DNA from 3 places in the Clostridium sp. Marseille-QA1073 genome. Region 1 is predicted to be linked to each of the others. Evidence: riboswitches for the same ligand, from Rfam matches in the RefSeq annotation. Region 1 holds a riboswitch; each other region holds the start of a gene.
What was found. Region 1 has a riboswitch for magnesium ahead of ACY1IQ_RS09600 (magnesium transporter MgtE N-terminal domain-containing protein). Riboswitches for the same ligand answer to the same signal wherever they lie in the genome.
Positions count from the first base shown of each region.

Region 2: another riboswitch for magnesium. It lies ahead of mgtA (magnesium-translocating P-type ATPase); the one in region 1 lies ahead of ACY1IQ_RS09600 (magnesium transporter MgtE N-terminal domain-containing protein).
Region 3: another riboswitch for magnesium. It lies ahead of mgtE (magnesium transporter); the one in region 1 lies ahead of ACY1IQ_RS09600 (magnesium transporter MgtE N-terminal domain-containing protein).

Region 1 covers NZ_JBSVQM010000008.1:143,926-154,814, reverse strand. The annotation lists gene ACY1IQ_RS09625 (hypothetical protein) at 1-159, opposite strand, end outside; gene ACY1IQ_RS09620 (hypothetical protein) at 369-830, opposite strand; gene ACY1IQ_RS09615 (VanW family protein) at 929-2,269, opposite strand; gene ACY1IQ_RS09610 (M42 family metallopeptidase) at 2,453-3,496, shown strand; gene asnA (aspartate--ammonia ligase) at 3,896-4,900, shown strand; gene ACY1IQ_RS09600 (magnesium transporter MgtE N-terminal domain-containing protein) at 5,146-6,408, opposite strand; M-box (ykoK) riboswitch at 6,635-6,801, opposite strand; gene ACY1IQ_RS09595 (flotillin family protein) at 7,437-8,924, opposite strand; gene ACY1IQ_RS09590 (NfeD family protein) at 8,952-9,479, opposite strand; gene ACY1IQ_RS09585 (hypothetical protein) at 9,624-9,860, shown strand; gene ACY1IQ_RS09580 (YgiQ family radical SAM protein) at 10,380-10,889, shown strand, end outside.
Region 2 covers NZ_JBSVQM010000035.1:16,501-27,389, reverse strand. The annotation lists gene ACY1IQ_RS19745 (DUF1576 domain-containing protein) at 1-695, opposite strand, end outside; gene ACY1IQ_RS19740 (beta/alpha barrel domain-containing protein) at 858-1,541, shown strand; gene ACY1IQ_RS19735 (hypothetical protein) at 1,560-1,727, shown strand; gene ACY1IQ_RS19730 (hypothetical protein) at 2,084-2,269, shown strand; gene ACY1IQ_RS19725 (pyridoxal-phosphate-dependent aminotransferase family protein) at 2,471-3,547, shown strand; gene ACY1IQ_RS19720 (D-2-hydroxyacid dehydrogenase) at 3,853-4,764, shown strand; gene ACY1IQ_RS19715 (DUF1015 domain-containing protein) at 4,793-6,037, shown strand; M-box (ykoK) riboswitch at 6,284-6,444, shown strand; gene mgtA (magnesium-translocating P-type ATPase) at 6,821-9,466, shown strand; gene ACY1IQ_RS19705 (tRNA threonylcarbamoyladenosine dehydratase) at 9,755-10,549, shown strand.
Region 3 covers NZ_JBSVQM010000035.1:3,784-14,672, reverse strand. The annotation lists gene ACY1IQ_RS19695 (sensor histidine kinase) at 1-85, shown strand, start outside; gene ACY1IQ_RS19690 (class I SAM-dependent methyltransferase) at 104-1,300, opposite strand; gene ACY1IQ_RS19685 (MFS transporter) at 1,629-2,186, shown strand; gene ACY1IQ_RS19680 (hypothetical protein) at 2,384-2,647, shown strand; gene ACY1IQ_RS19675 (GNAT family N-acetyltransferase) at 2,663-3,601, shown strand; M-box (ykoK) riboswitch at 3,675-3,840, shown strand; gene mgtE (magnesium transporter) at 4,045-5,382, shown strand; rRNA gene ACY1IQ_RS19665 (16S ribosomal RNA) at 6,102-7,623, shown strand; rRNA gene ACY1IQ_RS19660 (23S ribosomal RNA) at 7,879-10,768, shown strand.

The DNA.
Region 1 (10,889 bases):
GATTATATTTCCACAATCATTTTCAGCATTATTACATTTATTACAAGATTTACATTCACCATTATCTACTTTAATCTTATACTTTGGCCTACAGCAATCTTCATCATCTAGTAATATTAATAATAAAATCAATAAAAGTAATTCATTACAACACCACATTTATAACACCAACTTTTATAAACATAAGTTTTCTTTTCATATTCTAATATCAATATATTTTTAAAAAAAGAAAATGTTCTTAAATTTACATATAAATGTGCATTTTTTCTAAAAAATTGTAGAAATTTACAAAATATTTTATTCTTTAGAGTATATTTAAGCTTATTATATAATGTTGCTATATAAATATAGTATTTGCCATTTGTATATTAAATTTCTTCTTCCATAATGCCATGTATCGTGCTAACAATAAATTCAGGATAGCTAGCAGTAAATATTATTGTATTTTTTTCTTCTTTTTCTTCTATATTAAATAATATATATTTATTTTCTATTAATTTGTCATAATCAATTTTACTTAATAAAGTTATTTGCTTTTTATCTAAAGCTTCTATTAATTCACTTTTTTTTATTATTTTACATTCCTTAATGTCTATAAGGTCATAAACTTTTTCAATATTTTCATCTATACTAAAACATAGTTTATTGTAGTAAACTATAAAATTACAATCTTTATCTTGATCTATTCCATCATATCCTCCAATATATATGATATCACTTTTAAATATTAAACCTTCATTTCTATTCCTTTTAATAGATAACTTTAAATATAATACTGTTGCTATTAAAGTAATTAACGCTATCACAATTAATATGACTATTTTCATCATATAGGCCCCCCTTCTTTCTTGGCTTCTGCGCTATGTAATTATAATATAGTTATAATACAACAAAATTAAAAATCTCTAAGAAACTCCTTAGAGATTTATTACATTCCTACTCTAACTATATTATTTGTTGCTCTATATTTATCCTTTGAAACAAGCTTTTTTTCTATTAATTTTCCATCCTCATAAATATATTTATAAACATTAACTATATATCCATTTTTCCCTACCTTTTCTACATATCTTTTTCCTTTTTGAAGGTTGTTATCATATTTTATTTTATCCATAGGTTTTAAAACCTCCGAAATTTCACTTTCAATCTTATAGCTTTTCTTTTTCATCTTGTTATTAGAGTATATATCAAAAGACAAGGTATTGTTTTTAGTGTACCCATGAATATATATAGGATAAGGTAGATTATTTTTAAATTTTAAATCTGTAGTACCATAATTCACAGTAGCATCTTGTCCTAAAGGTACATAGGTAATATAAAGACTATGAGGTCTTCTTTCTACTACTTCTAAATCAGACCTTATAACTGCATTATAAAGGGTAGTAGAAACTTGACAAATCCCTCCACCTAAGCCATCTATAAACTCATCACCCATAATCACAGAAGCTTTCTCATATCCCTTACTATAGGTTCTTTCACCTACAATATTATTAAAACTGAAAATTTCGCCTGGCATTATTACTGTACCATCAATTGCATTAGTAGCTAACCTTATATTGTTTGATCTCTCACTGGAAGAACTATTAAAATTGGTACTACAACTTGTTATGCTTGTATTAATTTTTGAAAGTTCTTCTCTAGTACGCCTTGGCTTAACTTCATTAATGGTAGCATGAATAATTATATTCTCTATATCTAGATTAGTATTTATATTTTTAATTATATCTTTTTTTAATAAATCTCTATCTAATTTTTTACCTTTTATTTCATCTGATATTTGAAATTCTCCATTATTAATCAGTTTAATTTTACTATCAACAGCTTTTACATTTATTTGACTCTCAATTTTAGCTATAATACCATCTATAGCTTGTTCATTAAAAGTCAATTCAACTTTAATATTTATATAGTTTGGTTTAGTAATAATGAACATCTTCTTAAATATATTAAAATCTCTACCATAGGCAAAAGCTTCACTTAGTGCCTTGTCAACATTGAATTTAACCCCTAACTCCATATAATCTGTCCTATATATTTCATCTTCTACTAATATTTCTAATGTTTTATTATATATTTTTTCTTCTAAATCTTTATGTAAAACTACCTTACTTTCTTCTATCTTTAGATCATATACAGGAATATTTTCAACATGTACATTAGGATATATTAATTTATCATATTTTCTTATCGTGAAAAAACTAAAAGATAAAATTCCGCAAAATATAAAAAGAATTATAATTAATGTTGTTGATAGTATTTTATTTTTCACATAATACACCTCCACAATTAATTATATGAATGTATTTATAGATTAAGCATAAAGAAAATAGAAAAATAGTTTTCTATCTATAACAAAACATAGATTTTTTTACTTCCTTATGATAATATTAAAAACAATGATACTATTAATAAATGGCATTAAATACATATATTACAATTAAGGGGTGTTATTATGTACAATATAGAAGACATTAAAAATTATCTAAAAAATATATTATTAATACCAAGTCCATCTGGATATTCTGCAAAAATAATGAGTTATATAAAAAGTGAACTAGACAAACTAAATATAGAATATAAAACTACAAATAAGGGTGCAATTATTGCTACAATAAAGGGTAAAAACAATGAATATCAAAAAACCTTATCTGCTCATGTAGATACTTTAGGAGCTATGGTTAGCGGCATAAAAAGCAATGGAAAATTATCTTTAACTCCACTAGGTGGATATATGATGTCATCAATTGAAGGTGAAAATTGCACTATTGAAACTGTTTATGGTAAAACTTTTGAAGGTACAATTCAAACTATAAAACCATCTGTTCACATTAGTGGTTCAGAAGCTAAAGACTTAAAAAGAACAGCTGAAAATATGGAAGTAATTTTAGATGAGAAGGTATGCTCTAAAGAAGATGTTAAAAATTTAGGAATTGAAATTGGAGATTTTATATGCTTTGATACAAGAACTAGATTTACTGAAAGTGGATTTATAAAATCAAGACACTTAGATGATAAAGCTAGTGTAGGAATATTATTATACACATTAAAATATATTGTAGAAAATAAAATAGAGCTTCCTCATACAATAAACATATTTATAAGTAATTATGAAGAAATAGGCCATGGAGCTTCTTCTGCAATACCTGAAAATACAAAAGAATTTATTGCTGTTGATATGGGTTGTCCTGGACTTGAACAAAATTCTACAGAATATGCCTGCTGTATAGCTGCTAAAGATTCATCTGGTCCTTATGACGTAGAATTAAGAGTAAGATTAACAGAGCTTTGCAAAGCTCATAATATAGACTATAGAATTGATGTATACCCTAACTATGGTTCTGATGCTTCTGCAGCATTAAGAGCAGGATATGATATTAAAACTGCATTAATTGGAGCTGGAATATTTGCTTCCCATGGATATGAAAGAACCCATATGGATTCTATTTTAGCTACAGTAGATTTAATAATTAAATATGTTCAAGAAAAAGTTAAATAGAAAAAGTAGTGGTAATTGAAGTACACCTCAAAAGTTAGATCTAAAAATTTAACTTTTGGAGGTGTATTTTTATGGCCAAATATAGTTTTAATCAAACTAATTTCTTTGATAGATTTTCTAATAAAAGCGACTGTACTACGTGAAAAAAAATCAAATGAAAACTTCTCTTATAAAAAAGAAGTATTAGTAATTCGCCATTGTCGATTTTCAATTATATAAGGTAAAAATTCAAATAATTGGATAACATAATTCTAATAAATGCATAGATTAAATTTGTAAGTAATATATATTTACTTTGATAAATTTAAAACAAACAATGAATATTATATATTTTTTGTTAATAAGCTTTACATCTGTAGCATTTTAAATTATGATAATACAATTAAAGGAGGTGTTTCTATGATTAGCTTAAGCAAAACTCCTTACATTCCATCAATGACTATTAAGGAAACTCAAAAGGCAATCAAGGAAATAAAAGTATTCTATGAAAAAAATTTAGCTAAAACTCTTAATCTTTCTAGAGTTTCAGCACCACTATTTGTGAGAAAATCATCAGGACTTAATGATACATTAAATGGAGTTGAAAGACCTGTGTCTTTTGACATACTTCATACTGGTGAAGAATTAGAAATTGTCCAGTCGCTTGCAAAGTGGAAACGACTTGCTCTTCACGAATATGATTTTCAAGTTGAAGAAGGTCTTTATACTAATATGAACGCCATTAGAAGAGACGAGCATCTAGACAATATTCATTCTATCTATGTAGATCAATGGGATTGGGAAAAAATTATAGATAAATCTTCAAGGAATTTAGACTATCTTAAAAATACTGTAACAAGTATTTATTCTGTATTTCAAGATACAGAAAACTACCTTTTTGAAAAATATCCTCATTTAGGTAAAAAGCTTCCATCTAAAATAACCTTTATTACTTCTCAAGAATTAGAAGATGAATACCCTAATTTATCATCTAAGGAAAGAGAAAATCTTGCCTCTAAAGAATATGGTGCAATTTTTATCATTGGAATCGGAAAAGAGTTAGCTTCAGGAAAAAAACATGATAATCGTGCAGCAGACTATGATGACTGGGAATTAAATGGAGACATTATCTTTTGGAATCCAATGCTTGAAGAAGGTTTAGAACTTTCTTCTATGGGTATAAGAGTAGACAGTGCTGCTTTAGACCATCAACTTAGAGTTACAAACTCAGATTTTAAAAGAGACTTTCAATTCCATAGTTCAATACTTAAGGATGAACTTCCTTATACCATTGGTGGAGGTATAGGTCAATCTAGAATGTGTATGTATTTTTTAAACAAGATACATATTGGTGAAGTACAATCCTCAATTTGGCCTTTAGATATGATAGATGAATGTAAAAAACACAATATACATTTATTGTAAAAGCCATTTATTATTGCTACTAAAAATATATTTCAGAGAACAGTAAATTATCTTTTTAAAACTATTATGTAATAAATTACGGCATAATAGTCTTAAATTATTTTTATATCTGTTCTCCATGGTTATTATTATAATTCTAATTTTTTATGTTCTTCTCTGAAGTAAAAAATCGTGACTCCTAGTCACGATTTTTCATAAATAATTTGCTTTTTATAACATATAGATTTATATTATAAAGCTATATATTAACTTGATTTTTTAAGTTTTCTCTTCCAGCTAGGTGTTAGTAATTCTTCAATAATGTTACTCATCACTGCCACCCCACATAATTTCTCTTCTTCATCTATTACCGGTAATGAATAAAGTTCATATTTTACTGAAAGTTGAACAGCTTTTTCTATATCATCACTGTCTTTTACTAGTAGAACTTTTGTATTCATTATAGATTTTAATTTTGAATTAGGATCTGCTAAAATTAAATCTCTTAAAGATATAAAACCTTGAAGTCTTTCATTCTGATCTACTATATAAATGTAATGTGCAACCTCATCATCTGGCTTTAGCGCTCTTAAAATATCAATGGTTTCACTAGCAGTTATATCAATATTTATAGAAATGAAGTCAGTGTTCATTATGCTACCTACCATTTCATCTTCATATTCCATAAGATCCCTTATCTCTAGCTCATCTTCATTATCAATATTTATTAATAAATTTTCTTTAGTTTCATCATCCATATCTTCTAAAATATCAGCAATTTCATCATTAGGCATAACATCTAATATTTCTTTTGCCTTTCCACTACTAAGATTTTTTAAAATATCTATTTGGATTTCCGTTTCTAATTCTTCTAGCGTATCTGCTGCAAAATCATTTCTTAAGCTTTCAAATATTTTTCTTCTATCCTCTGAAGATAATCCCTCAATAATTTCTGCAAGTTCTACAGGATGAAGTTCTGTAAGTTTCTTATATGGTTCACTAAGTCTTAATCTATCATCAATCATTTCTATAGATTGAACACTTTCCCAAGTTATAGAATCATCTTTTACTTCCTTATTTATAAATCTACAAAATCCTTTGACTAGGCTTTCCATTCCAAATCTTCTAGATAAAGATAGTAATCCAGATTCCACTTCTAAAACTCTTATTTCTCCTGCTGTCTTTATCATCTTTAAATCATTAACTTTAATAACTTTTTTGCCATTAATATCAACAATTTGTTTATCTAAAAGATTTTTAGATAGGAGATAGGAGTACCTTCTAGGGATAATATCTTTTGCTCCTATAACCTTTACCACATAAGCTGATTTTTCTTTATAAATATCTATATTTCTAAATTCAAAGTTTAACAATTCTTTGCCTTTTTTAATCTTGTAGCCTATAGCTCTTGGATATCCTGATTCTGTAGTTACATATATATCTATTAATCTACCTATATTATCATCTAATTCATCATAAATATAGGCATTTAAAATATTACTTAAAAAGAATTCATTTAGCTTTTTCATAGATATTCCTCCTCTTACCAGAGAAATATCTATTATCTTTTTGAACAGAAAGTTATTAAATCATAGATATTTCTCTGAAACCTATTTAATTTTAATTTTGACTCTCTAGTTCGAGGGCCACTTTCCATTCAAACTCACCACCTAAAATAAATTTAAATTAAAATTTTTCTTATAGAAAATATATTTATACACAATAAAAAGCTCACTTAAATAAAGTGAGATCTCTAGCTATAAAACTATGTTTGAGCTTTAGCACTATATAGCTTTGGACATTATGCCAGCTACATTAAGTAAAACCTTGGTTCGGTAGTACCTGTTAACCCATTGGCATCTCTCGATGTTTCGGGGCAGTAGCGTATATCTATATAGGAGCCTCACCTAACGTTAATTATTTAAATTGTTTAACTTAATTAAATCATATAAAATATCTTCTACTATATTATACAATAAATAACTTTAAATGTAACCCTATCAGTAGCTAATTTAATAAGATTTTGATGAAATATTAATAAGATTGTTGATTAATCAATGCACAATTCAAAATTCACAATGCACAATTAAGGTTGAAATTATTTTTAGGCAAAATAATTTTTTTAATGAATTTTTTACTAGCAATGTAATTGCTGGTTACTCCACCTCAGGGGAACAGTAGTGAAGCCATTTAGGGTTCCTCTGAGGTACAGTATAGGTTGGAACTCAAATCAATTAATTTACACTAGAACTTTGGAGATAAACAAATTAATTATAATATCGTTTAATAATGCAGATGTAGTGCTATATCCTACTGCACCCCAGAGCTCTAAACAGAAATAGTTACAGATTTAAATCTTATAACTACTTTAATTTTATTTAAATTTGTAATTATGTTATAGACCGCAGGGGTGTAAGTTAATATTGAGAAATATCCATAATTATGAATTTTGCATTGTAAATTGAAATACTTAAGGTTGTAGCTATATTCAGCTATACATTAATTTTTAAAGTAGTTTGTCTATAAAATAAAGTGGTGACTAACTCACCACTTTATTTTATTTTTCTATTTCTTTATGGTCTACTTTTTCATCTTTATTTTGCATTTCCTCAGCTTTACTTTTAAATAAATCATTTATATTCACTCCAGTTAATGCATTAACAGTTTCCGGAAGGGAACTCATTATGTCAGTTACATACTTAGTAACCTTTGAAGCCCCTTTTCCATTTCCCTCTCCACTATCTATAATAACAATTTTCTCAGTTTTTGATAATGGATCTGCAACTGCTTTTGCTATATCTGGTAACTTATCTATTATCATTTGAGTAACTGCAGCATCATTATACATTTTAAAAGCTTCTGCTTTTTTCATCATTGCCTCCGCCTCTGCACGTCCTTTTTCTCGTATAATATCTACTTCTGCCATACCTTGAAGTTTTAATGCTTCTGCTTTAGCTTTACCTTCAAGTTCTATGGCTCTTGCTCTAGCCTCAGCATCAGCAATTTCTTTAAATTTAACTGCCTCTGCCTCTTTTTCTTGTTTGTATTTATTAGCATCTGCTTGTTTTTTAATCGTTGCTTCAAGCTCTCTTTCCTTTCTTAAAGATTCTTGAGTTGCAATTTCTATTTCTCTTTCCTTCTTAACAAGCTCTATCTTCATATTTTCATCAGCAAGTTCTCTTTCTTTTTGTTTTCTTAATATTTCAACTTGCATTTGTGTTTCTGTAACTTCTTTTTGAACTTTGTTACTTTCAATTTGATATGCAAGGTCTGATGCAGCCTTTGCACTTTCTTGTTCTTTTCTATAAGCTTGAACTTTCAATTCTTTTTCTTTGTTAGATTCAGCAATTTGAGTTTCTGCAAGTATTTTAGCCGCCTCTCCTTCTCTATAAGCTTGAGAAGTTTTTATATGAGTTTCTTTTTGTGCCTCTGCCTGAGCTATATCAGCATCTCTTTTAACTTGAGCAACTCTTGGACGACCTAAATTAACTAAATAGTTATCATTATCAGATAAGTCCTTAATAGTAAAAGCTTTAATTTCTAATCCTAACTCTGCCAAATCTACCGCTGCAACTTCTTGAACTCGAGAAACAAATTTTTCTCTATCTTTATATATTTCTTCAACTGTCAGTTTTGAAATAATTTCTCTTAACTTACCTTCCAGTACATCCTTCGCAGTATCCTTAATATTTATTATAGTATTAGCTTCATTGCCAGTATTAAATTGTTCTATTGCAGATAAAATAGATTCTGTTGTAGATTTAACTTTAACAATAGCTACTCCATCTGCTATTATTCCAACACCCTGCTCTGTTAAAGCTCCGTCAGTTCGTACATCAATTTTCATATTCTCTAAAGATATAATATCAGTTCTTTCTAGTAGAGGAAAAACAAATCCTCCTGCTCCGCTAATTACTCTCTTCTTAAGACCAGTTACTACCAATGCCTTATCTTGAGGCACTCTCTTCCATAGTGAAAATAATAATAAGATTAGTAATAATAATACTCCTAAAATTATAAGAGGAATAAAAAAAGGTGAATTCATGATTATTGCTCCTTTATATTAATAATTTTACAATTTTTCCACATAAAATACCTGATTTTCAATTTTTTTTATACATACTAGAGTATTTACATCTAATTGCTTTAAATTTATTTCTTTAGCTGGCGAAGTCATTTTAACTCCATTATATACGTAAGATATTCGCCCAAAACCATTTTCATATATCGTTGTAGTAACCACTGCCTTTTCACCAATTAATCTTTCTGTTTTCATATCAAAGCTTTCTTCTATTTTCTTAAGTGGCTTTATTATAAATTTATTAATAATTTTAGATATCCCTAATCCTAAAGCTATAGATATTACTAATGTATAATACCATTTGAAATCCTTTTCACTTAAATACATGCCGCATCCAGTAAAAACTGTTAAAAAAGCCATTATACAAGTTCCATTAATATGCATAACATTTGCTAATAAATCATTGGGCAAATCTACTCCGTCTAGATTTAACCCATCGAAAACTCCTCCTAATATAAACATAAAACCTACATATAAAATACAAAATATAAATCCTTTTTTATATATTTCAAATGCCATTCACATCACCCTTCTAAAATATTACATAATAATATCAATTTGACTTTATAACATATCTTTATATAAATATCCATACATAATTTCCTCAATACATCTCATACTAAAATAAGAAATCAAAATTTTAAAATAAAGGAGTGATATATAATGAATAAAGAAAGAGAAAAATTTGATGTAAGTAATCCTAAAGGTACACCTTATGTTAAAATGAAAATTGATGATTATGTAGATCCTAGTTTAACTAATCTTAATGAAGATAAGGACTTAAAGGATGAAATTTCTAATAATGGTCTTCCAACTAAAGGTCAAGTTAATAATGCTAATACTTCTATTCAAGATTTAGTTGAAGGATTAAATTATGAGTACGATGATCCTAGAAAATAGTTAAAATTTCATCTTTCATAATAACTATAACTTTAAGAACAAACTATTCATCTCCTAAAGATAACTAGTCATTATGACATAAATATTCTTTTCATATTTGACTAGTTATTTCATTTCACATTTGAAAACAATTAGTTCTAAACTATATAGGACGTTTTTTTGTTTTATTATTTTAAAATCATATTTTAGAACTTAAATTCATGTTTTTAAATAAAAATGTATATTTACCCTTAGTTATCTATTATATATTATATAATTAAGTCTATTATAGAAAATTAATTCTATATTTAAATTAAAACTCCTTCATATCTGTAGTATATTTCCATTATATGATTAATTCCCCTATAGTTATCCTCATTTTAAATAATTTATAAGAATATATTGTTATTCATATTTTTTAATACTTGTGTTAATATTAGGCTATGTTTTAAATTTTACTTAAAATTAAAATATTTTATAATAAATTATTAACAAAAGATAATTATTAATAGATTATACTATCTCTATGGAGGACTTTATATGAAATTAAATACAGAATTTTTACCTATAAATAAAGAAGATATGAAAAAGCGAAATATAGAACAGTTAGACTTCATTATCATTACTGGTGATGCTTACATAGACCATCCTTCCTTTGGTACAGCCATTATAGGAAGGGTTTTAGAAAGTGAAGGATATACTGTTGGAATAATAGCTCAACCTAATTGGAATAGTGTTGATGATTTTAAAAAATTAGGAGAACCTAAATATGGCTTTTTAATAAACTCTGGTAATATTGATTCTATGGTTAATCATTACACTGTTTTTAAGAAAAGAAGAAGTGATGATCTATACTCTCCTGGTGGAAAATCAGGATATAGGCCAAATAGAGCAGTTATTGTTTACAGCAATAGAGCAAGAGAGGCCTATAAAAATGTTCCAATAATTATTGGTGGTATTGAGGCTAGCCTTAGGAGATTTGCTCACTATGACTATTGGGATGATAAGGTTAGAAAAAGTATCCTTATGGATTCTAAAGCAGATTTATTA
Region 2 (10,889 bases), on a different contig from region 1:
AATATTAAGAATAGAAGTGTATTATTACCAGTTGACCATAAAAGTTTTTTTTCAAACTCCACTCCAAAAGCTCTAAAGATTGAGGTTAAGCCTGTACCAATGAGACCACCAGCCAAGCCTATGTTTGCTAGACTATAGCCTTGGTGAAGCCTTAAGGTATAAGAAGCCATAGGAGCTAATATAAATCCTAAAAAAATACTTATAGATAAACTAACTATAATTGATAAATAAAAAGGTAAGAAATCTGAAAAAAATAATTCGCCAACTGTTGGAGATAAGGTAGTTCCAAAGAGCATTATTACTATAAAGTTGGTAAATGGTAACTTCTGTGATTTAGAGTATAGAAATATACCTATGACTATAGGCCAAATATTTAAAATGTTTTTTCCAAATAATGAAAAACCAGCAGTGGTAAATAAACCAGCTAATATAGCGCCATTAGGTTCAACCTTTAAAATAAGTAATAAAATAATCAAACTTGTTATTACTAAGGCTGAATTTATAAATGAGGCTCCAATGCCAGATAATTCAATATAATCAGTTATTAAAACGTCTGATTCAAGAATAATTTTTTTTAATCCTATTATTATATCTTTAGGGTTTTGAAGAAAGAATGCAATTATTGCTATTAATAGACAATATCCTAAAATAAAATAATAGGGAAAATATGTACTTTTTTCAATTCGTTTATACATATACTCCTCCTCATGGGTACTTAAATTTTTGTGAGTATAGTATATCACAGATGAATATACAACTAATATAAATTTTAGTAAAAAATAATTGTTTAAAGTGTTATAATAATATAATATTAATTATACTAATCAGTTTAAAAATTATACGGAAAGGAGAAAAAAATGAGAAAACATGTGCCAGAATTTAAAGGATTATTAAGAAGTCATATGATTGAACTTCCTAAGGTTATTAGAGATGCAAGTGGTATTATTATTTTTGGTAAAAGATTAAAAAGTTTTGTATTTTCCACAGATGTAGCTGTTATTAAGAATACAAATGCAGATGCAGTAATTGCAGTATATCCTTTTACTCCTCAGCCGAGAATAACAGAGGCACTTCTTCTAGCATCAGATGTTCCAGTTTTTTGTGGAGTTGGAGGTGCTATTACAACGGGAAAAAGAGTGATAAACTTAGCATTAGATGCTGAATTTAAAGGTGCCATGGGAGTTGTAGTTAACTCTTCTACTCCTAATGAAGTTATTAAAAAAATGAGAGAAACAATAGATATTCCTATAATAGTGACAATTGTCTCAGAATTTGAAGATATAGAGTCACGAATAAAAGCTGGTGTTACAATATTAAACGTATCAGGTGCTAAAAGAACACCATGTATAGTTAGACAAATAAGAGAAAAGTATCCAGAATTTCCTATAATGGCCACAGGAGGGCCAAATGAAAATAGTATTAGAGAAACTATTGAAGCTGGTGCCAATGCTATAACATATACTCCGCCTAATACAGGAGATATATTAAATGAAATAATGATTGCTCATAGAAATAGATATGAATCAGAACAAGAAGAGTAGTTTGTGAGGAAATATTTAATGAAAGCAGATATTGTAGTTTTTAATTGTAAAAAATGCCCAGAATATATTTCTAATAATTGTGATGGAAAGGCAAATAATTGCATGTGTAAAAATTGCCCAAGAAATTTAGCACAATGTATAATAACTAAATACTGTAGAGAAACTGAATCAATTATAGAAATATAAAACTCTTTGGTAGTGATAAATAAAGCACTACCAAAGAGTTTTATATTTTAAAGAAAAAAAAGCATTAATCATAATAAAGCGTCTTTAAAAAATAATTAATTAGCATGTTTTGTATCATGCTCTGTCGGTTAAATCTATTTATAGTGTTAATATCAGTAGATTCGATGTTCTTATCTTACACAAAATATCTCTCTAATCTTCTTTAAGTGTTTTATTTTAGAGACTTAAATTAAAAAAAATTATTATATACTGTAATTATTTATATATTTTATAGATGAATAAAAATACATTTAAAATAGAAAATAAGGTTATAAAGATAATTTTTAATAGTATAATTAAGATTGGAGGTATCAATTATGATATCAAGTGAAATAAAGATGAGAGTTGCACAAAATTGTCATGGTTATCAAGGAAGAAGTACATTTTCTATGATGAGTTTTGTAGAATCAAGTCAAAGTTGTAGTAATTGTAAGAATTATGTCAGAGGTCATTGTATTAAAAATTTATTTGATGGTATTTACGACAATATACGTATTAATTAATTGATGTTTTATTAAAAAATTAAATATAGAATTACAAATATTAAAAAATTAAAAATATTCGTAATATAAAATAAATTATGTTAAGTTGTTATATTCATAACTTGATGAATATTCTGATAAATGGTAAAATAATATTGTTTTTAAGGTAACTTAAAATTATAAATAAGGGGTTTATACCAATACGAATATGGAGGGTTTGTTATGCATAAAAGATTATTTATACCTGGTCCAGTAGATGTAGCACCAGATGTACTGGAAAAAATGGCCAGTCCTATGATAGGACATAGAAGCAAAGAGGCTTCAAGAGTTCAAAGAGCTATAAGTGACTATATGAGAGTGATATTTAATACTAAGGAAGAAATATTACTTTCAACAACTTCAGGTAGCGGACTAATGGAAGGTGCCGTACGTTCATGTACTGCAAAAAGAGCTGCTATATTTTCAGTAGGAGCTTTTGGTAACAGATGGTATGATATGGCTGTTGCTAATGGTGTTCCAGCTGATAAATTTGAAGTTGAATGGGGTACTGCGACAACTCCAGAGCAAGTAGATGAAGTATTAGCTACTGGAAAATATGATTTAATAACAGTAACTCATAATGAAACTTCTACAGGTATTATGAATCCGCTTGATGAAATAGCTAAAGTCGTTAAAAAATATCCAGATGTAGTATTTTGTTTAGATACAGTAAGTTCTGCAGCAGGAACTGAATTAAAGGTTGACGAATGGGGCGTTGATATTTGTATAACTTCAACTCAAAAAGCTATAGGACTTCCTCCAGGAATGTCAATGTGTACATTCTCTAAGAAGGCTATTGAAAGGGCTAAACAAGTTCCAAATAGAGGAATTTATTTAGATTTATTAGGATTGTATGAATATATACAAAAGAAAGATTATCAATATCCTTCAACTCCATCATTATCACATATGTTTGCATTAGAATATCAATTAGATAAAATTATAAATAAAGAAGGCTTAGAAAATAGATATAATAGACACATAGAAGGTGCTAAGATAGTTAGAACGTGGGCTGCAAAACATTTTGAAATATTACCACAAGAACCATATATGTCAAATACATTAACTAATATTAAAAATACAAGAAATATTGATATAGCTGCTTTAAATAAAGCATTAGGAGAAAGAGGATATCAAATTTCTAATGGTTATGGAAAACTTAAGGACAAGACTTTTAGAATAGCTCATATGGCAGAGACAAAACCAGAAGAATTAGTAGAGTTATTAAAAGTAATTGATGAAATATTAGGACTTGAATAGCCTTAAATAGAAAATTAAGAATGAAGAATAAAATAATTTTTCATTCTTAATTTACATTAGGCATTAACAAACAAATAAATAGTCAATATGATAGTTTACCTCGTGCTCTACTAGGGCTACATATTTTACTTATGTTAAGATTATTAATAAAATATGATTGCTTTTATAAGAGAAAGTATTCTTTTTATTTTTGTCTAGTTATTTAGATGCCTTAAAGGAATAGTTGCTACTAATAAATTATTAAATACTTTTGTTTTTATTATTGAAAATAATTATTAAAAAATAGATAAGATGGGGGTATAATTATGATAAGAATATTGGTTACAGACGGAATGGAAGCCAGTGGTGTTGAAAGCTTAAGATCTAAAGGATTTGAAGTAGTAGAACAGTTCTACGAACCAGAAGATTTAGGAAATGCTCTTAAAGAATTTGATGTTGTAGTAGTAAGAAGTGCGACAAAAGTTAGACAACCTATCATAAATAAGGCTGCTGAAGCTGGAAGATTGAAACTTATAATTCGTGGTGGAGTTGGTGTTGATAATATAGATGTAGCTTATGCTGAAGGAAAGGGAATAAAAGTTGCCAATACTCCAAATGCAAGTAGTGCATCAGTGGCAGAATTAGCACTTGCCCATATGGTTGCTATTACAAGATTTGTAAATATATCTAATGTTTCTATGAGAGAAGGGAAATGGGATAAGAAAAAATATGAAGGAACTGAGATAAGCGGAAAAACTCTTGGTTTGATAGGTTTTGGAAGAATTGCTAAAGAATTAGCTAAGAGAGCAAAAGCATTAGGAATGAGAGTCATATACACAAATAGAAGTGGTAAAGTCGAAGGATGTAATGAATTTGAATATGCTACTTTAGAAGAATTATTACCACAAGTAGATTATTTATCTTTACACATTCCATTTGCAAAAGATAAAGGTGCTACTATAAGTAAGGCTCAATTTGATATGATGAAAGATGGAGCATATTTAATTAACTGTGCTAGAGGTGGAGTTGTTGATGAAGCAGCGTTAATAGAAGCTTTAAATAGTGGAAAAATAAAAGCAGCGGGAATAGATGTATTTGCTGAAGAACCAACTAAAAATACTGAGCTTGTAAATCACCCTAAGGTATCTGTTACACCACATATAGGTGCTTCAACTGTTGAAGCTCAAACAAGAATTGGAGAAGAAATAGTAAGTATTATTACTGAATTCTTTAAATAATATTCTAAAATACAGAGGAGGGAGAAAAATGGCTGTAGTAAGACCGTTTAAAGGGATAAGACCACAAAAAGAGTTGGTAGATAAAGTTGCTGCACTACCTTATGATGTTATGAACACTGAAGAAGCAAGAGAGATGGTAAAAGGAAACCCGTACTCTTTCTTACATGTTGATAAGGCCCAAATAGATCTAGATCCAAGTATAAATCAATATGATAAGATTGTTTATGAAAAAGCTAGAGAAAATCTTTATAACATGATAGATGAGAAAGTATATATAAGAGATAGTGAATCTTGTATGTATATATATAAACAAATAATGGATGGAAGAGTTCAAACAGGTATAGTAGGATGCACTTCTATAGATGATTATATGAAAGATATAATTAAAAAACATGAACATACAAGAGCAGAGAAAGAGCAAGATAGAATCAATCATGTTGATTATTGTAATGCAAATACAGGCCCTATATTTTTAACTTATAAGAATGTATCTGAAATTGATAAAGTTGTTATAGAGTGGACTAAAAAAGAGCCAGAATATAATTTCGTTTCAGAAGATGGAATAACTCATATTGTATGGGTTATAAATGATAAAAATACTGTAGATAAATTAGAAAATTTATTTAAAGAAGTTAAATATTTATATATTGCTGACGGTCACCATAGAGCAGCGTCAGCTGTTAAAGTTGGACAGTTAAGAAGAGAGCAAAATCCGCAATATACTGGAGAAGAAGAATTCAATTTCTTTTTATCTGTAATTTTCCCAGCAGAAGATTTATATGTTATGGATTATAATAGAGTTGTAAAAGATTTAAATGGTTTTTCTACAGAGGAGTTCCTAAGTAAAGTATCTGAAAAGTTTGATATAGAAGCTTATAACTGCTGTAATCAATGTAAACCAGAAGAAAAAGGTACTTTTGGGATGTACTTAGATAAAAAGTGGTATAAGTTAACTGCTAAGAAGGAGACTTTTGATGCAAAAGATCCAGTAGCAAGTTTAGATGTTTCAATATTACAAAATAATCTATTAAGACCGTTGCTTGGTATAGAAGATCCAAGAACTAGTGATAGAATAGACTTTATTGGTGGAATAAGAGGACTTAAGGAGCTTGAAAAAAGAGTTGATAATGGTATGAAAGTAGCATTCTCAATGTATCCTACAAGTATAGTTGAACTTATGAACATAGCTGATGCAGGAGAAGTTATGCCGCCAAAATCAACTTGGTTTGAACCAAAACTAAGAAGTGGAATATTCGTTCACGAGCTAAAATAAATATATTTTATAAAAGACTCAAACATTTTATGCGAATGTTTGAGTTTTTTATAAGATATATCTAAACTTATATTTTATTGAAATACTTAAATTTCAATTATTAATAATAACTAAAAATGAAGTTAATGGTTAATTGTTATAGATAACTTATTAGATGAGTTAGTGACTTAACATAATCTTAACGTAATTTAATAAAAAAAACGTTGACATATATAATTGATAAGAATACAATAATAGTGAAAATTAAATATACCTCGGTAGGTGAGGTTACTACAAGGATACGGGTTGCTGCCGTGAAAGAGTGGAAACATTCTTAACTGGTTAGCAGGTTTTGCCGAACAAAGAAGGCTTAATCTAATGCAATTTCATTGCCTTGCAGAGCCAAAACTTGGACGAGAAAGTGTTGTTTATAATGCCTTCGTCATGTTTAAGTTTTGACGAGGTTTTTTTAATTTATTTTGAATTTTCAGGAGGTGAAAAGAATGGAGGCTGGCAGTAGTAGTACGGACAGTGGAGGTAAGGAGATATATTTAAAGAATAATGGACATTTAATGTCAAGCTCTACTTCTTCTCACAGGAGTTTGATAAAACCTATCATATAGATAGCTTCTTAAAATATATACATTTTTGTTAATCAAATTTATTATCTTCACTATTTCTTTATTGAATATAATTCGTATATTTATTAGCCTCAAATTAAATACTATTTTAAAAAGGTTTAAAAAATATTTTTATTAACCTTTGGTTTCTTATTGTCTTTTTTAGAATTTGGAGGTGTGAATTATGATTAAAAAAAGAAATGTGAGTATAGAAAAGAGAGTAGAAAATTCTGTAAACAGACTTATTAGTTTTAGTAAAATGAATTTAGAAGAAATTTATAAAGAACTTAATACAGATATTAATGGACTATCTAATAAAGATATAGAAGATAAAGTTGAAAAATATGGACTAAATCAAATAGCACATGAAAGACCAACACCATGGTTTATAGAGTTAATTAAAGCTTTTATAAATCCTTTTATCATAGTATTATTAGTACTTGCGGTTGTATCCTTAATAACTGATGTTATTCTTGCTGCACCAGGAGATAAAAGCTATGTAACAGTAATAATCATTAGTATAATGGTAATCATTAGTGGGTTATTAAAATTTTCTGAAGAATTTAAATCTAGTAAAGCAGCAGAAAAATTAAAGGCATTAGTAAAAACTACTACATTAGTTCATAGACAAGATATGGGAAAAAAAGAAATAGATATGGTGGAAATTGTTCCAGGAGATATAGTGTATCTCGCTGCAGGTGATATGATACCTGCTGATATAAGAATAATATCAAGTAAAGACTTGTTTGTTAGCCAGTCATCACTTACTGGGGAATCAGAACCTGTTGAAAAATATCCAAATTTAAAAGAAAAAGATAAGAATTTGGGAGTAACTGAACTTGATAATATTTGCTTATTAGGGACAAATATTATTAGTGGAAGTACGACTGCTGTAGTAATTGCAACAGGAGATGATACGTACTTTGGTTCTATGGCATCTTCACTTTCAGGACCAAGAGTTAAAACAAGTTTTGAAAAAGGTGTAAATAGTGTAAGCGTATTACTTATAAAATTTATGCTTATAATGGTACCTATAGTATTTTTTATAAACGGAATAACTACAGGTAGATGGTTAGAAGCACTTCTTTTTGCAATATCTGTTGCAGTAGGACTTACACCTGAAATGCTTCCTATGATTGTAACTTCCAATCTTGCTAAGGGTGCTGTTTCAATGGCTAAGCATAAAACTGTAGTAAAAAAACTAGATGCTATACAAAACTTTGGAGCTATGGATGTATTATGTACTGATAAAACAGGCACTCTTACTCTTGACAAGATAGTTGTAGAAAGACATTTAAATATTAATGGAGAAGAAGATATAAGAGTATTGAGACATGCCTATTTAAATAGTTTTTATCAGACTGGACTTCGTAATTTAATGGATGTTGCAATATTAGAACATGGAAAAGACCAAGGGTTTAATGAACTTGAGAAAAATTACATGAAAGTTGATGAGATTCCATTTGACTTTTCAAGAAGAAGAATGTCAGTAGTATTAAAAAGTGAGGATGGAAAAAGGCAACTTGTAACAAAGGGTGCTATTGAAGAAATGCTTTCAATATGTACTTTTGCAGAATATAACGGAGAAGTAGTGGAACTTACAGAAAAAATAAAGAATAAAGTTCTTAATATGGTGACTAAATTAAATAATGAAGGAATGAGGGTCATTGCAGTTGCACAAAAAAATGACATTCCTGATGAAAATACATTCAGTATAAAAGATGAAAGCAATATGGTTCTTATGGGATATATAGGATTTTTAGATCCACCAAAGGAGTCAGCAGCAGAAGCAATAAAAGCATTAAAAGAAAATGGAGTAAATGTAAAAGTATTAACTGGAGATAATGATGCAGTAACGAAAAAAATATGTAAAGAAGTTGGATTAACAGTAAATAATATACTTCTTGGCTCTGATATAGAAAAAATTAGTGATGAAGAATTGTCAAAATTAGTGGATAACACTAATGTGTTTGCCAAGCTTTCACCGCTTCAAAAATCAAGAATTATTAAAGTATTGCAGAATAAAGGGCATACCGTAGGATTTATGGGCGATGGTATCAATGATGCTGCAGCTCTTCGTCAGGCTGATGTAGGTATATCAGTAGATACTGCGGTAGATATAGCAAAGGAATCAGCAGATATAATTTTACTTGAAAAAAATCTAATGGTACTTGAAGAAGGGGTAATAGAAGGAAGAAGAGTTTTCGGAAATATAATAAAGTATATTAAAATGACTGCAAGCTCAAACTTTGGGAATGTATTTAGTGTATTAATTGCTAGTGCGTTTTTACCATTCTTACCAATGCTTCCTATTCATCTTTTAGTACAAAACTTACTTTATGATATTTCTCAAATATCAATTCCATGGGATACTATGGACCAAGAATATTTGAGAAAGCCAAGGAAATGGAATGCAGATGATATTAGTAGGTTTATGATTTTTATAGGACCAATAAGTTCTATATTTGATATAATTACCTATCTGGTAATGTGGTTTGTATTTAAGGCAAATACTCCAGCAATGCAAGCATTATTCCAATCTGGTTGGTTTATAGAAGGACTATTATCACAAACTTTAGTAGTTCATATGATTAGGACTAAGAAAATACCATTTATTCAAAGTAGAGCAACAGCTCCAGTTTTATTATTAACAGGTGTTATAGTTGTAGTAGGTATATTTATACCATTTACTTCTTTTGGAGCATCAATAGGACTTCAAGCGCTACCATTATCATATTTTCCATGGCTTATTGGAATTCTTTTATCCTATTGTATACTCACTCAAATAGTAAAAACTATGTATATTAAAAAATTTAATAGATGGTTATAATTATATAAAAAAAACTCAAACATTTTATAATGAATGTTTGAGTTTTTTAGTAATATATAGATAAATTTGTATATTGATTAAGATTTTAAGTCATATATAAAATTGTTACCAACATAGTAAATAGAATAATAGTTTATAATAACTGATTTTATTCATAATAAGATTAATAATACCTATATAAAAGACGAATATAAGAATATATTTTATTAAGAACATTTCTCTTGATAATTCAATTGAAAAGAATTATTATTTAATATGTTTATAAGAAAAAAATAAAGGAGTGATTTTGTGGCTCAACATTCACTATCAAGAACAGAGCTTTTAATTGGAAAAGCTCCATTAGATAAGTTAAAAGAAAGTAAAGTTGTAGTATTTGGAATAGGTGGAGTTGGAAGCTTTACTACAGAAGCATTAGCAAGAAGTGGTGTAGGAACACTTGTATTAATAGATGATGATGAAATATGTTTAACTAATATAAATAGACAAATACATGCAACCTATAAAACTATAGGGAAAAGTAAAGTGGAAACTATGAAAAATAGAATTCTTGAGATAAATCCTAAATGTAATGTTATAACTCATCAAACCTTTGTAACTAAGGATAATATTCAAGAGATAATTACAGATGATGTAGATTATGTAGTAGATGCTATAGATACAGTATCATCTAAAATAGCTTTAATAGTTTATTGCGATGAAAAGAATATACCAATAATAAGTTCTATGGGAACAGGTAATAAGTTAGATCCTACTCAATTTAAAATAGCAGATATATACGATACAAAGATATGTCCATTAGCTAAAGTGATGAGACATGAGCTTAGAAAAAGAGGAATTAGAAAAACTAAAGTACTATATTCTGAAGAGATACCAAGAAAACCTAAAACAGAAGATGTTATAACTTGCAAAACAGGTTGTGTATGTACTGGTGGTTCTAAAAAATGTACTGCAAAGCGACAAATACCAGGAAGCATATCTTTTGTACCACCAGTTGCGGGAATGATAATAGGTGGAGAAGTTATAAATGATTTAATAGAAGAAGCTCTTAAATTAGAAAACAGTAGAAAAGTATTAAGATTATAATTTGAGATATTACAAAATAACTAGTTAGTATGCTAGTTATTTTCTTTCCTATAGATAAATAAAAGTATAGATTATAAAGTAGAGTTAATCTGTATCTTGTTATGTATAAAATATAATAAATATTTATTATATTGAATAATTTATATATAATGTTATATTTTTGAATTAAATGTAATAAATATAGTTTTTTAAAAATTTATATCAAATTAATTAGACGAAATAATACATTATTTGTATTATTTTATAAATAACAAATAGCTAGTAAAACTAGGGCTTTTAGAAAATAAAAACGTTTTAGTAGCAAGATGTTTATTTCAAACAAATTAAAACAGTACTTGAA
Region 3 (10,889 bases), on a different contig from region 1:
AGAGGGCACAGGGGGAAGTGCTCAGATATATTTAGAAGATAATTATACTGTTTTTAAATTAATGATAAGGAATAAAAAAGCATGATAAGAATCATGCTTTTTTCTACCATTCATTTAAAAAGTTATATAATGCAGGGTATACATTAAGATTTGATAATAGCATCATATATTCGTCCATTGCCTTAGGATTTTCTTCTCTTTTCTTTATAGCTCTTATCATTAAATTTTTAGGAGTTTCTAATGGAGATATATATTCTACTACGGAAACATCATAACCTTTTGCTTCAAGCATTAAACTTCTCATTCCATCAGTTAATATATCTGCCATTCGTGCTTTAAATACTCCATGTTTTAATATAGATTTGAAAGGTTCAAAACTATATTGGTCTAACATTTCTCTATGGCAGCAAGGAACTGCTATTATTATGTCTGAATCTACCTTTATTCCTAATGCTAAGGCCATATCTGTTGCAGTATCACAAGCATGAAGAGATATAACTACATGAATTTTTTTATCTGGTGTATAGTTTTTTATATCTATAGCATGAAACTCCATATTTCTATATCCTAAGTTTTGTGCCATTTTTTTAGAACTTTCAATAACTCCTTCAGAATAGTCCAAACCTATAAAATGACATTTTCTTTTTTTTACTTCTGTTAGATAGTAGTTAAGTACAAAAGATAAATAAGATTTACCACAACCACAATCTAATATGTTTATGGGAGTATTTTTAGGCAAGTCATCTAATATGCCTTCTAAAAGCTCTACATAGTGATCGATTTGATTATATTTTCTTATTTTATCATTCTTTATTTTGCCTTCTTTACTCATTATTCCAATTTCTTTAAGAAGTGAATCAGCTTTTCCTACTTTTATATAATAATCTCTATTTAATATTGTAGAAGTATTTCCATGGAAATTTGAGCCTTTTTTGTTGGAGATATTAGGGGGAGAAAGGGTTTCTTCATCTTCTACATCTACAGTTTTCATAGTTACATTTTTGTTATCAGCGGTTATCAAAATAATTTCTCCTCGCTCACTATAGGTCAAAGATATAGAGTCATAATTTTCAGCTTCTTTTATTACTTCATTAAATAGTTCAGATATAGTTAAAACTTTTGTTGTTCCATTAAAGTTATAATTTAATTTATCATCCTCAAAATTTGCTATACCTTTAAAGTTTTTTAACCCAGCAGCATAATTAACTGTTATATGTTTGAAAATCGCCTTATTTTCCTCAAATCTATTTTCTAACCCCATTAAAAAGAGTTTTAATTTATTAATATTAGCCTTATTCATGTTATCAAACCTCTCGCTTATTTTTATTATAAGTATATCAAAATACTTTATTTTCTAAAAGAATAAAGTATCTTAGTTATATTTTATCCAATACTAAATTTTTAAAATATAATGTTACAAATCTGTTGAAGTATTCAATAAGTAATAATTATACTATATAATTATTACTTGAGGGGGAAGATTTATTTGAAAAAAAGAAATAACCTGATGATAGTAATTTTTATGTTTATAACCATGATTTTAATAGCTATATCAGATAATATAAAGGGTGTTTTAATTCCTGCATTATAAAGAAGATTTTTCAATAAATAATTCCAGCGTAGGTTATATGATTACAATTGGATATATAGAATATATTTCTTTTACATATATAGGAGGATTACTTTGTGAAAAAATAAGTCAGAAAAAAGTATTCTTATTAGAGCTAGGGATATGTACTATTACTTTATTTTTATTTTCACAGATATCAAGTTATATTATGCTTCTAATATGTATGTTTTTATTAAATGTTGGAATAGGTCTACTTAGTATCAGCATTAATACTCTTTCGCCTATTGTTGCTATGAGCTTTCAGGCAATAATAATGAATGCCACTCATTTTTGTTATGAATTAGGTTCAGCAGTAGGACAATATACAACAGATAATTTATTAGAAAATGGAGTAAATTGCAGAAGTATTTATTTAGTTATAGCTATACTTTTTGCAATTGCTTTTATAGTATTTATATTCGTTAAAAGACCACAGGCACATATAAAGAAAGGGAATAATAAAGTAAACCTATTACGAATTTTTAAAAATAAGATGGTTTATTTTTATATACTTACGTTAGGTTTTTATTGTTTTCCGGAGAGTGGTACATCAAATTCGTTAGTAAATTTTATATAAGAAAGCTATAGCTTTAGCTATAAACAAAGTTCTACATATCTATCAATATTTTTTGCTACACTTACTGTAAGAAGATTATTAGGTGGCTTTGTAGTAGAAAAAAAGGGGATACTTAAATTCAGTAATCATGTCTTTATTTATAGGACTTATTTTATATGTATCAGGGATAATAATAGGTAGCAAAACCATAGGTTAGTTTGTATATCAGGGTTATTTTTTCTATAGCTTATCCTACTGTAGTTATTACTATAAGTAAGACTTTTAAGGACGATGCAATATATGTTACAGGGGTTATAATTACAGCAGCAAGCATTATAAATATGGTACTAAATAATATTATAGCTAAACTTAATGATTTAATCAGTTCAAATTTAGCTTTTTATGCAATACCTATGAGTTTACTAATATCTATAATCTTTGTGTCATTAATTTATAAAGATACTAAAAAAACTTTAGCTTAAGGTAGGGATTTTATAATGAATAAAGGAAAATGGGTTAGTTTAAATTTAGCAAATGGAAGTAGAAGAGACTACATAATAAGAGATGGTTTAGGTATAACTATAGGAAGAATATATATAATAGAAATAGATAGTGACAATAAAAGTTGTTTGTTTAGGCTGAAGTTTTATAAAAGTAAAGAGGAAAGCTATGACTATTTAAAGGATACTATTACTCTTATTTTAAATATATTATTTAAAAATAACAAAGTAAATAAGGTTAATGTACTTTGTGGAGAAGATATTAACTTAAATGCCTTTACTAATTTAGGATTTGAGCTTGAGGGAATTATATCAGATAATATAATACATAAATCAAAGTTAGAGCATGAACTTTTACTTGGTATAAATAAAAATAGTTATGAAAGAAACTATATGGAAAAAGAGTTAATTTTACATGGGAAAAGCATATACTTAAAGATATTAACACCAGAAGATTCAGAGGAAATATTAAATTATTATATTAGAAACAGAGAATATCTTACTCCTTTTGAGCCTTTAAGAGATGAAAATTTTTATACTTTAGAAGAGCAAGCTACAAGTTTAATTGAAAGTTATAAACAATTTATAAAGGGGCAAGCTGTCCATTTCGGAATTTATAAAGAAGGAAAATTTATAGGTAGAATTAAGATAAATAATATTATTATGGGTGTGTTTAGAAATGCATTTATTGGATACTCTATAGATGAAAATGAGCAAGGAAAAGGATATATGAAAGAAGCGGTAAAGCTTGCAATAGATTATGCTTATGAAGAATTAGAGCTTCATAGAATAGAAGCGAGTACAATGGTATCTAATGAAAAGTCACAAAGAGTATTGAAAAGTTGTGGATTTCAAAAACTAGGTATTAGCAAAGAATATTTATATATAAATGGTAAATGGCAAGATCATGTTGTTTTTTATAGAAATAAAAAATAGTAAGTATTGGGTTTACTTTTGTAGAGTATAGTAGTATTATAGATATGGTGATAATATAATTCACTAGAAACTTAATAAATCTTGTTAGGTGAGGTTACTGTATGAAAATATGCCACTGCCCAGAAATGTCCAGAGACACCAATGGGTTAGCAGATACTATCGAATTAAGGTTTTATCTAATGTGGCTGAGAATTTCTCTACGTCTTACAGAGCTAAAACTCAACGAGTTGAGTGTGCTTTGCATTAATGCACTTTATTGGAGCTTTTAATTTGAGTGTTCTAATCTCTTTACTCGTGGAGTAAAGAGATTTTTAATTTTGATTTTGGAGGTGGCTATCATGGAAGATGGCGGGAGTTATAGTATTTTGAAAAAATTAATATTCACTGCTATTCATGTAGTCACAAAAAAGATGAATAGCAGTGCCTAATAGGAGGTATTGCATATGGAATTCAAAAAAGTATTAGATTTAATTAAAGCAAGTAAATTTGTTGATGCAAGAAACTTATTAATTGAGGAAAAATCAGTAGATATTGCTCAATTTTTAGAAGAAGTAGATAGAGATAAAATGCTAATTATATTTAGGATTTTACCAAAAGATATAGCTACTGAAGTATTTTCTTATATGTCTACAGAAGATGTACAATATATTATAGAAGCTATAACAGATGATGAGCTTAGTCATATAGTTGATAAATTATTTTTAGACGATACTGTAGATATATTAGAAGAATTACCTGCAAATGTTGTTAAAAAGGTTCTTAAAAACACTAAAGAAGGTAAAAGAAGATTAATTAATACCTTTTTAAATTACCCAGATAATTCTGCAGGTAGCATAATGACTATAGAATATGTAAGACTTAGAAAAGAAATGACAGTAAAGGAAGCTGTTGATCATATTAAAAGAACAGGGCTAAACAAGGAAACAATAGACACCTGCTATGTAACTAATGAAAAGAGAAAACTAGAAGGTGTATTATCTATTAGAGATTTAATATTAAATGATGATAATGAAATCATTAAAAATATAATGGATGATAATGTTATTTGCACTCATACATTAGATGACCAAGAAGAAGTAGCAGATTTATTTAAAAAATATGACTTTTTAGCAATGCCAGTAGTAGATAATGAAAATAGATTAGTTGGTATTATAACTATAGATGATATAGTAGATATTATAGAACAAGAAAATACAGAGGATTTTCAAAAGATGGCTGCGATGGGGCCTTCAGAAGAAGAATATTTAAAAACTAGTGTATTTAATTTAGCTAAGAATAGAATAGTATGGCTGTTAGTTCTTATGATATCAGCTACATTTACAGGGAATATAATTAAAAGATATGATGAAGTATTACAATCAGTGGTTATATTAGCAGCATTTATACCAATGCTAATGGATACAGGTGGAAATGCAGGATCACAAGCTTCAACTCTTGTTATAAGGGGATTAGCTTTAGGGGAAATTGAATTAAGTGATGTATTTAAAGTGCTATGGAAAGAACTAAGAGTTAGTATTGTTGTTGGTATTGTACTATCAGGAGTAAACTTTTTAAGAGTATATTTTTTAGAAAAAGTAGAATTATATGTAGCAATAACAGTATGTACAACTTTATTTTTTACAGTAATAATAGCGAAAGTAGTAGGATGTGTTCTTCCTATAGTTGCTAAAAAGTTAAAACTAGACCCAGCTATAATGGCTAGTCCATTAATAACTACTATTGTTGATGCTTTAGCGTTAATAATATATTTTGCAATGGCAGCGATGTTTTTAGGAATATAAAAAAAGGATTGGTGAGATAAACCAATCCTTTTTTCTATGCATGTAAGTTTGTTATAAACTTTATAGTACTTCTTTAACCATATTTAGTACAGCAATCATATATTTTATTAAATTTTACTTCTCATTATATTTATTTTTTTAATCAGTAGCAAAATATTATTATAATCTCAAGAAATTATAATTATCATTTTATATCAAATTTGTATCAAAGATAAACCAATTATAAAATTAAGTTTAAAGTTTTACTTTAAGATTTAATTTTTAATTATATGTGTTTTATTATGGATTTATAGGATAAAATGATAAATGAAGAACAAGTAAAATAAAACTATCCCAGGTGTATCATTATAAAAAAAAACTAGAAATATAAAGAAAAATAGAGAATGTTAAATTTAATAGTGAATTATAAGATATAAAGCATAAATGTGTAATATACTTTATGATAATATATTCCTTGTCGCTGCGACACAGACTCGATAGTGACAAGCTGTTCAATTAACTTTTTAAATTAAATTAAAAAAGTTGTTGACAAGCAAAAAAATAAGTGATAAACTGATTAAGCAGTCGAAAAACGACGGTAAAAATTACTAAATAATTTGGTCTTTGAAAATTAAACAGAGAAATAGGTAAAACCAGTTAATTCATTGAGTTTCGAAAGAAACTTAAAATGACTATTAATAGTCAGCAAACTTTACTTGAGCAATCAAGATACAAACTTTTAAATTGAGAGTTTGATCCTGGCTCAGGACGAACGCTGGCGGCGTGCCTAACACATGCAAGTCGAGCGATGAAGCTCCTTCGGGAGTGGATTAGCGGCGGACGGGTGAGTAACACGTGGGTAACCTGCCTCATAGAGGGGAATAGCCTCCCGAAAGGGAGATTAATACCGCATAAAGTATGAAGGTCGCATGACTTTTGTACCAAAGGAGCAATCCGCTATGAGATGGACCCGCGGCGCATTAGCTAGTTGGTGAGGTAACAGCTCACCAAGGCGACGATGCGTAGCCGACCTGAGAGGGTGATCGGCCACATTGGAACTGAGACACGGTCCAGACTCCTACGGGAGGCAGCAGTGGGGAATATTGCGCAATGGGGGAAACCCTGACGCAGCAACGCCGCGTGAATGAAGAAGGCCTTAGGGTTGTAAAGTTCTGTCATATGGGAAGATAATGACGGTACCATATGAGGAAGCCACGGCTAACTACGTGCCAGCAGCCGCGTACGCTTTTGTGCGGCAAAGCAAGCGTCCCGTGGACTTACCGGGCGTAAAAAGGATGCGGTGAAGAGGACATTTAAGTCAGATGTGAAATACCCGGGCTCAACTTGGGTGCTGCATTTGAAACTGGGTGTCTAGAGTGCAGGAGAGGAAAGCGGAATTCCTAGTGTAGCGGTGAAATGCGTAGAGATTAGGAAGAACACCAGTGGCGAAGGCGGCTTTCTGGACTGTAACTGACGCTGAGGCATGAAAGCGTGGGGAGCAAACAGGATTAGATACCCTGGTAGTCCACGCCGTAAACGATGAATACTAGGTGTAGGAGGTATCGACCCCTTCTGTGCCGCAGTTAACACAATAAGTATTCCGCCTGGGGAGTACGATCGCAAGATTAGGAAAACCTGAAGGAATTGACGGGGCTCGCCGCTAGTGGTTACGCTGTGGTTTAATTCGAAGCAACGCGAAGAACCTTACCTAGACTTGACATCCCCTGAATTACCTGTAATGAGGGAAGCCCTTCGGGGCAGGGAGACAGGTGGTGCATGGTTGTCGTCAGCTCGTGTCGTGAGATGTTGGGTTAAGTCCCGCAACGAGCGCAACCCTTATCATTAGTTGCTACCATTAAGTTGAGCACTCTAGTGAGACTGCCCGGGTTAACCGGGAGGAAGGTGGGGATGACGTCAAATCATCATGCCCCTTATGTCTAGGGCTACACACGTGCTACAATGGTTGGTACAACAAGATGCAAGACCGTGAGGTGGAGCTAAACTTAAAAACCAATCCCAGTTCGGATTGTAGGCTGAAACTCGCCTACATGAAGCGGGAGTTGCTAGTAATCGCGAATCAGCATGTCGCGGTGAATACGTTCCCGGGCCTTGTACACACCGCCCGTCACACCATGAGAGCTGGTAACACCCGAAGTCCGTGAGGTAACCGCAAGGAGCCAGCGGCCGAAGGTGGGATTAGTGATTGGGGTGAAGTCGTAACAAGGTAGCCGTAGGAGAACCTGCGGCTGGATCACCTCCTTTCTAGGGAGTCGACGTAGTTGGTAACTCTTCTACGAAAACTGGTACTATCTCTGTTTAATTTTGAGCGACCAAGGTCCTACGGGACAGAGGAAAAGCTCAATTGTTCTTTGAAAATTGCACAGTGAAAATATTTGTTTAAATATCCTTTAAATTTAAAAGATAAATAAACAATTTCGTCAAGACAAACAGAAATAAGTTTAAAAACAAAGTTTTTGAATTCTATTTATGCGAATTTGTATAATTGATTTTTAGATAGGTCAAGCTACAAAGGGCGCAGGGTGAATGCCTTGGCACTAGGAGCCGAAGAAGGACGTGATAAGCTGCGATAAGCTTTGGGTAGACGCAAATAGTCTGTGATCCAAAGATTTCCGAATGGGGAAACCTACATGGCTACGCCATGTACTATATGCTGAATACATAGGTATATAGAGGTAAACCCGGGGAACTGAAACATCTAAGTACCCGGAGGAAGAGAAAGAAAAATCGATTTCCTAAGTAGCGGCGAGCGAAAGGGAAAGAGCCCAAACCTAAGCCTTTGGCTTGGGGGTTGAGGACAGAACATAAAAGAGGTGGCTATTGTAACTGAAGATAGCTGGAAAGCTACTCCGTAGAAGGTAATAGACCTGTAAGTGAAACGAGAAGACCTTAAGTTCTGATCCAGAGTACCACGAGACACGTGAAACCTTGTGGGAAGCAGGGAGGACCACCTCCCAAGGCTAAATACTACCTAGTGACCGATAGTGGAGAAGTACCGTGAGGGAAAGGTGAAAAGAACCCCGGGAGGGGAGTGAAATAGAACCTGAAACCCTGTGCCTACAACCGATCGAAGCACTTTATATGTGTGACGATGTGCTTTTTGTAGAACGAGCCAACGAGTTACGATATGTAGCGAGGTTAAGTACTTAAGGTACGGAGCCGAAGGGAAACCGAGTCTGAATAGGCGCAAAGTTGCATGTCGTAGACCTGAAATCGGGTGACCTATCCATGGCCAGGTTGAAGCGAGTAAAATCTCGTGGAGGACCGAACCACGTTGGTGTTGAAAAACCATGGGATGAGCTGTGGATAACGGGAGAAATTCCAATCGAACTCGGAGATAGCTGGTTCTCCTCGAAATAGCTTTAGGGCTAGCGTCGATTAATTGAGTAATGGAGGTAGAGCACTGAATAGGCTAGGGGGCATATCGCTTACCGAACCTTATCAAACTCCGAATGCCATATACTTTTATTTCGGCAGTCAGACTGCGAATGATAAGATCCGTAGTCAAAAGGGAAACAGCCCAGACCATCAGCTAAGGTCCCAAAGTGTAAGTTAAGTGGTAAAGGATGTGGGATTTCTAAGACAACTAGGATGTTAGCGAAGCAGCCACTCATTCAAAGAGTGCGTAATAGCTCACTAGTCAAGAGATCTCGGTGCCGAAGATGTCCGGGGCTAAACTACCACCGAAGCTATGGGTGTACACTACGTGTACGCGGTAGAGGAGCTTTCTGCATTGGCTGAAGTCGTACCGGAAGGAGCGGTGGACGATGCAGAAGTGAGAATGTTGGCATAAGTAGCGAGAGACAGGTGAGAATCCTGTCGGTCGAAAACCTAAGGTTTCCTGAGGAAGGCTCGTCCGCTCAGGGTTAGTCGGGACCTAAGCCGAGGCCGAAAGGCGTAGGTGATGGACAACAGGTTGATATTCCTGTACCACTAGCAGACGTTATTACAAATGGGGTGACGCAGGAGGATAAGATGTGCTAGCTATTGATAGTCTAAGCGTTTAGGTATGTAGGATAGGCAAATCCACCTACATTAGCTGAGGCGTGATGGGGAAGCCCTTAGGTAAGTAGTGCATCTGACCGACAGTTGCCAAGAAAAGCCTCTATGGAGGAAGCTTATGCCCGTACCGCAAACCGACACAGGTAGGTGAGGAGAGAATCCTAAGACCATCGGAAGAATTGCTGTTAAGGAACTCGGCAAATTGACCCCGTAACTTCGGGAGAAGGGGTGCCTACGCAAGTAGGCCGCAGAGAATAGGCCCAAGCAACTGTTTAGCAAAAACACGTTAGGTTCCTGCTAAGCAGAAAAGCTGATGTATAGGGGCCGACGCCTGCCCGGTGCTGGAAGGTTAAGGGGATTGCTTAGTGCAAACGAAGGCACGAACTTAAGCCCCCAGTAAACGCGGCCGTAACTATAACGGTCCTAAGGTAGCGAAATTCCTTGTCGGGTAAGTTCCGACCCCCCCACGAATGGCGTAATGATTTGGGCAATTGCTCCCAACAGTAACTAAGGAAATTGTAGTGCAAGTGAAGATGCTTGCTACCCGCGATTGGACGGAAAGACCTCAGAGCCATCGGTAATTTAAGATTGAGTTTCCGGTACTATCTGTACAGGATAGGTGGGAGACTTGGAAGCAAGGGCGTCAGCCTTTGTGGAGTCATCCTTGGGATACCACCCTGATAGTACTGGAATTCTAACCGGAGGCCTTGAATCAGGTCACGGGACATTGTTAGGTGGGCAGTTTGACTGGGGCGGTCGCCTCCAAAAAAGTAACGGAGGCGCCCAAAGGTTCCCTCAGAACGGTCGGAAATCGTTCGAAGAGTGCAAAGGCAGAAGGGAGCCTGACTGCGACACAGACAAGTGAGCAGGTCGAAAGTCGGGCTTAGTGGATCCGGTGGTTCCTCGGGAGGGCCATCGCTCAACGGATAAAAGCCACCGGGGATGAGGTATTGATCTCCCCAAGAGTCCACATCGACGGGGAGGTTTGGCACCCTCGATGTCGGCTCGTCGCATCCTGGGGCTGAAGTAGGTCCCAAGGCTGGGCTGTTCGCCCATTAAAGGGTACGCGAGCTGGGTTCAGAACGTCGTGAGACAGTTCGGTCCCTATCCGTCGCGGGTGAACGAAGGGGAGCTGTCCTTAGTACGAGAGGACCGGGACATGGACAGACCTCTGCGGCTCAGTTGTCACGCCAGTGGCACAGCTGGGTAGCTATGTCTGGAAGGGATAAACGCTGAAAGCATCTAAGCGTGAAGCCCCCCCTAAGATGAGATTTCCCATAACATAAGTTAGTAAGACTCCTGGAAGAACACCAGGTTGATAGGTGAGAGGTGTAAGCATGGTAACATGTTCAGCTGACTCATACTAATAAGTCGAGGGCTTGACCTAATTAATTTCACTGTGCAATTTTCAGAGAATAATTTCTTTGAAGCTTATATAAATTTTTAAAATTTGATAGAAACGAGTAATACAAGGAAACAAATGAGTGAGGAGTGGAGTTTACTAATGG